Tistrella bauzanensis: one gene and its partner. The main gene of each other region encodes a partner of the protein of the gene in region 2 in a complex. Links are inferred from orthologs where the notes say so. Each region holds a gene or a part of one and is shown on either strand. Other genes may lie near its edges.

Region 1 (3,172 bases), on a different replicon or contig from region 2:
CGCCCAGCGACATCATCAGCGGCGGACGGCCGGCAGGCGGGGTCAGCCCGGAAAGCAGCGCATCCAGCCGGCGGAACGGATAGTCGGTGAGGCTTGCGAGCCGGGGATTGAGCATGGAGCGGGCGACCGTTGCTGACCGGGGGCTTGTCAAGGCGGTGGTTGATTTCACCGTGCGAGGGGCACCTTACGGCGCATAAGTGCCACGCCGCAAGAGCAGACGCCCCGGCCTTCGATTGAAGGCCGGGGCGTCATCCCGTCAGCGGTCGCCAGGACCGGTCGCGGGGTTGATGTTACATGGTCTGCGAGCCGCGCCCGAACTCAGGGTAGGCTTCCAGGCCGAGTTCCGCCTTGTCGAGGCCACCATGTTCGACCTCTTCCGAGACCCGGATGCCGATGGTGAACTTGATCAGCAGCCAGGCGACGGCCGAGAAGATCGCGGTGAAGGCGCCGATGGCGACGATGCCGATGAACTGGGTGACGAAGCTGGCATCGGCATTGGTGATCGGCACGGCCAGCGTGCCCCAGATGCCGGCGACCAGATGCACCGGGATGGCACCGACGACGTCGTCGATCTTCAGCTTGTCGAGCAGCGGCACCGTCAGGCTGGCGAGTACGCCGCCGACCGCGCCGATCAGGATGGCGCCACCGATGGACGGAGTGTCGGGACCGGCGGTGATCGACACCAGGCCGGCCAGCGCGCCGTTCAGCGCCAGGGTGAGATCGACCTTCTTGTAGAGCAGCTGCGACAGGATCATCGACGCGACCACGCCGCCGGCCGCCGCCATGCTGGTGTTGGCGACCACGTTCGACATCGTGGTGGCATCGGCGCCGGTGCCGAGGGCCAGGACCGAGCCGCCGTTGAAGCCGAACCAGCCCAGCCACAGGATGAAGGTGCCGACGGTGGCCAGCGCCAGATTGGAGCCGGGCATCGGGTTGACGCGGCCGTCCTTGGAGTACTTGCCGATGCGCGGGCCGATGATGATGGCACCGACCAGAGCCGCCCAGCCGCCGACCGAATGGACGAGCGTGGAGCCGGCGAAGTCGAGGAAGCCCATCTCGGTCAGCCAGCCGCCGCCCCAGACCCACGAGCCGGTGATCGGATAGCTGATGGTGGTGAGCAGCACGACGAAGAGCAGAAACGCCCACAGCTTGCTGCGCTCGGCGACCGTGCCGGACACGATCGAGGCGGCCGTGGCCACGAACACCATCTGGAAGAACCAGTCGGAGGCCGAGGAATAGGTGCCGGCTTCATAGACGATGGCATCGCCGACCGCGTCGCTCTGCGACCAGATCGCCAGGCTGCCGATCCAGCCGCCATCGACGTTCATGTACATCAGGTTATAGCCGACGAGATAGAAGGTGATGCCGGCGATCGCGAACAGCGAGATGTTCTTCAGCAGGATCGTCGCCACGTTCTTGGTGCGGGCGAGACCGGATTCCAGCATCGCGAAGCCGGCGGCCATCCACATGACCAGCGCGCCGTTCACGATGAACGAGAAGGTGTTCAGAATGTACTGGACCTCAGGGTCCACTTCAGCACGAGCAGGTGCGGCGACAAGTGCCAGCGCGACCGCAGCGAATGCGGCACGCCGGAGATTGGTGACCGTCAGCGCCATCTCTGGTGGTTCTCCTATCTAGCTCAGAGAGCATCCTTGTCGGTTTCGCCCGTGCGGATGCGCACCACGCGCTCCAGATCGAACACGAAGATCTTGCCGTCGCCGATCTTGCCGGTCTGGGCATTGGTCTGAATCGCCTCGATCGCCGCATCGAGAAGATCGTCGTTCAGCGCGACCTCGATCTTCAGCTTGGGCACGAAATTCACTTCGTACTCAGCGCCCCGATAGATCTCGGTCTGGCCCTTCTGACGCCCGTAACCCTTTACCTCGGTCACGGTCAGGCCCTGGATGCCCAGGTCGGTCAGGGCTTCGCGAACGGCTTGCAGCTTGAAGGGCTTGATGATCGCAGAGATCAGCTTCATTGCGCCCTGTTCCTTTCCCCGCAGCCTTGATGTCTGCCACGGCCGGCGCGGGTGCGCCGGCGGTCCGAGGCACTCATCTTCAAGACCCGTGCCAAAATCGTGTCATTGGCGGGTTTCCGCCGATCAAGCCCGAGGGTAGGCCCGGTATGACCATATCCCAGGCAGATAACCCTGCGTTGCAGCGAAGTCCCTGGCTAAAATTTGTGCAGAAATGCCGCTTCTGGACAAATCATGGTCATGGCATCGATCCGGCCGGTGGCCAACCGCCGCCACGGCTGGACTTTTTGGCGGTGAGGTTCGATCTTCACCCCGGCAGGCGCCGGCATCGGGCGCTGCCGCGGATGCGAAGGCCGGATGCGACGCCGGATGCCAGGACAGGGAGACGCACAGCATGAGCGGGACCGGAGCGGCCATGGAAACGGCGGCGGAGTTGATCATCGTCGGGGGTGGTCTGGCCGGTATGACCCTGGCCGTGGCGGCGGCGGCGGCTGGGCTGGATGTCTGCGTGATCGACCGCGACGACCCGGTGGTGCAGCGCGATGCCGGCTTCGACGGCCGGTCGAGCGCCATTGCCCATGGGTCGATGCAGGTTCTGACGGCGATCGGGGTGTGGTCCCATTGCCCAGAGGCCGGCGCCATCGAACAGATCCGGGTGACAGACGGTCCCAGCCTGCTGCATCTGCATTTCGACCATCGCCAGATCGGCGCCGACCCGCTGGGCTGGATGGTCGAGAACCGGCATATGCGCCAGGCACTTGCGGTGCGGGCGGCGGAACTGGGGTCGCGGCTGACGGTGATCGCGCCGGCGCGGGTGGCCTCCGTCGACCGTCAGGGCGCGCGGGCGACGGTGACGCTGGCGGACGGGCGCCGTCTGCGCGCGCCGCTGGTGATCGCGGCCGACGGCCGCCGGTCGCGGCTGCGCGACGATGCCGGCATTCCGGTCACTGAATGGGCCTATGATCAGGCGGGGCTGGTGTGCACCGTGGCGCATGACCTGCCGCATCAGGGCATCGCCCATGAACGCTTCCTCACCCCCGGACCATTCGCCATCCTGCCGCTGGCGGGCGACCGGTCGTCGATCGTGTGGACGGAACGCACGGCCGAGGCCGAACAGATCATGGCGCTGGACGATGACCGGTTCGTCGAGGAGCTGGCTGCCCGCTTCGGCGGCTTCCTGGGCGGTTTGCGGCTGGT
Region 2 (3,215 bases):
GGCCGGTGTGACCGGCACCGCCGGCCGCTCACCAAGATGTGATCCGCGCCGAGCTGCGGTCGCGTTGACATCGGCAGGGCCAGCGGCCAGCCTCAGAGCCATACCCCCGGCGCATCGGGCGCCGGGGCAGATGATCACGAGGCGCCCTCGCATGTCAGATCCGACCGAAACCGCCGTCACGGCCCATCCCGGGATGGCCCATCCCGGGATGGCCCTTCCCGGCATGACCTTTCCCGCCATGGACTGGCCGCAGACCGACGGCGGCCGCCTGAACCCGGCGGCGATGACCGGCTGGCGCATGCTGGTGGTCTATCGCGGCGCCCATTGCCCGCTGTGCAAGACCTATCTGAAGACGCTGGAAGCGCTGAAAGCCGGCTTTGCCGAGGCCGGTATCGCGGTGGCGGCGCTGTCGGCCGACCCGGCCGACCGCGCCGCCGCCGAAGCCTCGGAACAGAGCTGGACCTTCCCGGTCGGCTATGACCTGACCCCTGATCAGATGCGGGGTCTGGGCCTGTATGTCTCGGCGCCGCGCTCGGCCCAGGAAACCGACCGCCCCTTTGCCGAACCGGGCGTGTTCGTCATCAACCCCGATGGCGCGGTGCAGATCGTCGACATCTCGAACGCACCCTTCGCGCGACCGGATCTGGCCGCCCTGCTGCGGGGCATCAGCTTCGTTCAGGCCAAGAGCTATCCGATCCGCGGCACCGCCTGAGGCACGCCCGGCACCGTCCGGAGCACACCCGAGGATCTGCCTGGCCCTTGTGCCCATCGGGGCACGAAGGGTGCAGGCCAAGCCGGGATAGCCGGTGGAATTAGCGGTGGATGCCTTGAATTTAGGCGACTGTTTAAATATTGAGCGACGACAGTTCTCTGTCGTCGTTTTTTTTATGACATTATATCAAAGCCTTGGACACATCCCCCAAACTGGCGCGGAGATTGCTTTGGACCGGCCCGGCCAGATTCGGGCCTGCGCTGCCCGCTGACGAGACCGCGCAATCGACGCTTCTGGATCAAGCCGTTCCTAGAGGACCAGGGGATAGTAATGAAGCACGTAAGAACCCTTCTTGCCGCGGGCTCTGCCTTGGCGTTGTCGGCGCTGCCGGCCTGGGCGCAGGACGCAACCCCAGCCATAGCCGATGCCGCCGCGGCCGCCACGATGGACAAGGGCGATACCGCCTGGATGATGGTGTCCACCATCCTGGTTCTGTTCATGATCCTGCCCGGCCTGGCGCTGTTCTATGGCGGTCTGGTGCGCGCCAAGAACATGCTGTCGGTGCTGATGCAGTGCACCATGATCACCGGCGTGGTGATCATCGTCTGGACGCTCTGGGGCTATTCGATGGCCTTCGGCGATGCGCCAAGCCTGTTCTGGGGCGGGCTCGACAAGGCCTTCCTGGCTGGCGTCACCATGGACAGCATGGCCGCGACCTTCACCGATGGCGTGGTCATCCCCGAATACGTCTTCATCTGCTTCCAGATGACCTTCGCCTGCATCACCCCGGCGCTGATCGTCGGCGCCTTCGCCGAGCGCATGCGCTTCACGGCGGTGGTGGTGTTCGTGGTTCTGTGGGTCACCTTCGTGTACTTCCCCATCGCCCATATGGTGTGGGACAGCGACGGGCTGCTGTTCGCCTGGGGCGCGCTGGATTTCGCCGGCGGCACGGTCGTGCACATCAATGCCGGTATCGCGGGCCTGGTCGGCTGCATCATGGTCGGCAAGCGCGCCGGTCTCGGTCGCGACATGATGGCGCCGCATTCGATGACGCTGACGATGGTCGGCGCCTCGATGCTGTGGGTGGGCTGGTTCGGCTTCAACGCCGGCTCTAATCTTGAAGCCAATGGCGGCGCGGCGCTTGCCATGATCAACACCTTCACGGCCACCGCCGGCGCGCTGGTTGCCTGGGTGGTCATCGAATCCCTGGCACGCGGCAAGGCCTCCATGCTGGGCGGTGCCTCGGGCATCGTCGCCGGTCTGGTGGCAGTCACCCCGGCCGCCGGCCTGATCGGCCCGGTCGGTGCCATCGTGCTCGGCGTCATCGCCAGCACCGTCTGCTATGTCTTCGTCACCGTGATCAAGAACAAGTTCGGCTATGACGACAGCCTGGACGTGTTCGGCATCCATGGCGTCGGCGGCATCATCGGCGCCATCGGCACCGGCGTGTTCACCAGCGCCTCGCTGGGCGGCATCGGCTTTGCCGACGACGTCACCATGGCCGATCAGGTCTGGACCCAGATCCTGGCGGTTCTGGTCACCATCGCGTGGTCGGGCATCGGCAGCATCATCCTCTACAAGATCGTCGACCTGATCATCGGTCTGCGGGTCAGCAAGGAGTCGGAAACCGAGGGCCTCGACCTGTCGAGCCATGGCGAAGCCGCCTATCACGGCTGATACCGGGGGGCGGCCGGACCGGTTCCGGCCTGCCGCCACAACGCAACCAGTGCCCCGCATCATCACAATGCGGGGGCATTTCGCGGTTCAAGGCCGCATCACCACTTTGATGCAGCCATCGGCCTTGTCGCGGAAGGTCTTGTACAGGTCGGGGCCGTCGTCCAGCGAGGCGCGATGGGTGATGACGAAGGACGGGTCGATGTCACCATTCACGATCCGGTCCATCAGCATCGGCAGATAGCGCTGCACCGGCGTCTGGGCCATGCGGAAGGTCAGGCCGCGATTGATCGCCGATCCCATCGGAATCTTGTCGAGCAGCCCGCCATAGACGCCCACGATAGACACGGTGCCAAAATTGCGGCAGCATTGGATGGCCTGCCGCAACACATGCGGCCGGTCGGTGCCCATGAAAGTTGCGACCTTCAACCGGTCGACCACGGCATCCAGACCGCTTGCCACGCTCGCCTCGGTGCCGACCGCGTCGATGCAGGCGTCGGCGCCACGGCCCTTGGTCAGTTCCTGGATCCGTTCATAAACGTCATCCTCGGTGAAATCGATTGTATAGGCACCGGCGGCGCGCGCCAGATCCAGCCGCTCCCGTACCGCATCGATGGCGATCACGCCGCCAGCGCCCAACAGGAAGGCGCTGCGGATCGCCATCTGGCCCACCGGACCGCAACCCCAGACGGCCACGGTGTCGCCGGGCTGAATGTCGCAGAACTCCGCCGCCATGTAACCGGTCGGGAAGATATCGGACAGAAACAGCACCCGTTCATCGTCCAGTCCCTCCGGCACCTTCACCGGCCCGGTGTCGGCATAGGGGACA

The links.
Region 1: the proteins of IEW15_RS13660 (region 2) and IEW15_RS16015 are in contact, whole or in part, in a solved structure (PDB 2NS1), measured with the Escherichia coli proteins. The link is inferred for Tistrella bauzanensis from one-to-one orthologs.

The regions. Positions count from the first base shown.
Region 1 is NZ_BMDZ01000040.1:22,526-25,697, reverse strand. What follows is about bases 310-3,161. They hold IEW15_RS16015 (P-II family nitrogen regulator), read right to left. Parts: upstream 1,979-3,161; coding sequence 1,640-1,978; downstream 310-1,639. Other genes in these bases: IEW15_RS16010 (UbiH/UbiF/VisC/COQ6 family ubiquinone biosynthesis hydroxylase), read left to right, coding at 2,370-3,161; amt (ammonium transporter), read right to left, coding at 310-1,616. Also shown: IEW15_RS16025 (aminotransferase class I/II-fold pyridoxal phosphate-dependent enzyme), read right to left, coding at 1-115; more of amt, read right to left, coding at 291-309; more of IEW15_RS16010, read left to right, coding at 3,162-3,172. UniProt on the Escherichia coli protein: Involved in the regulation of nitrogen metabolism. Regulates the activity of its targets by protein-protein interaction in response to the nitrogen status of the cell.
Region 2 is NZ_BMDZ01000031.1:51,862-55,076, reverse strand. Bases 321-3,215 are described here. They hold IEW15_RS13660 (ammonium transporter), read left to right. Parts: upstream 321-1,042; coding sequence 1,043-2,389; downstream 2,390-3,215. Other genes in these bases: IEW15_RS13655 (zinc-dependent alcohol dehydrogenase), read right to left, coding at 2,477-3,215; IEW15_RS13665 (redoxin domain-containing protein), read left to right, coding at 321-712. Also shown: IEW15_RS13670 (TauD/TfdA dioxygenase family protein), read left to right, coding at 1-11; more of IEW15_RS13665, read left to right, coding at 152-320. UniProt on the Escherichia coli protein: Involved in the uptake of ammonium/ammonia (NH(4)(+)/NH(3)). Transport is electrogenic. Following sequestration of NH(4)(+) at the periplasmic face, NH(4)(+) is deprotonated and neutral NH(3) is transported into the cytoplasm.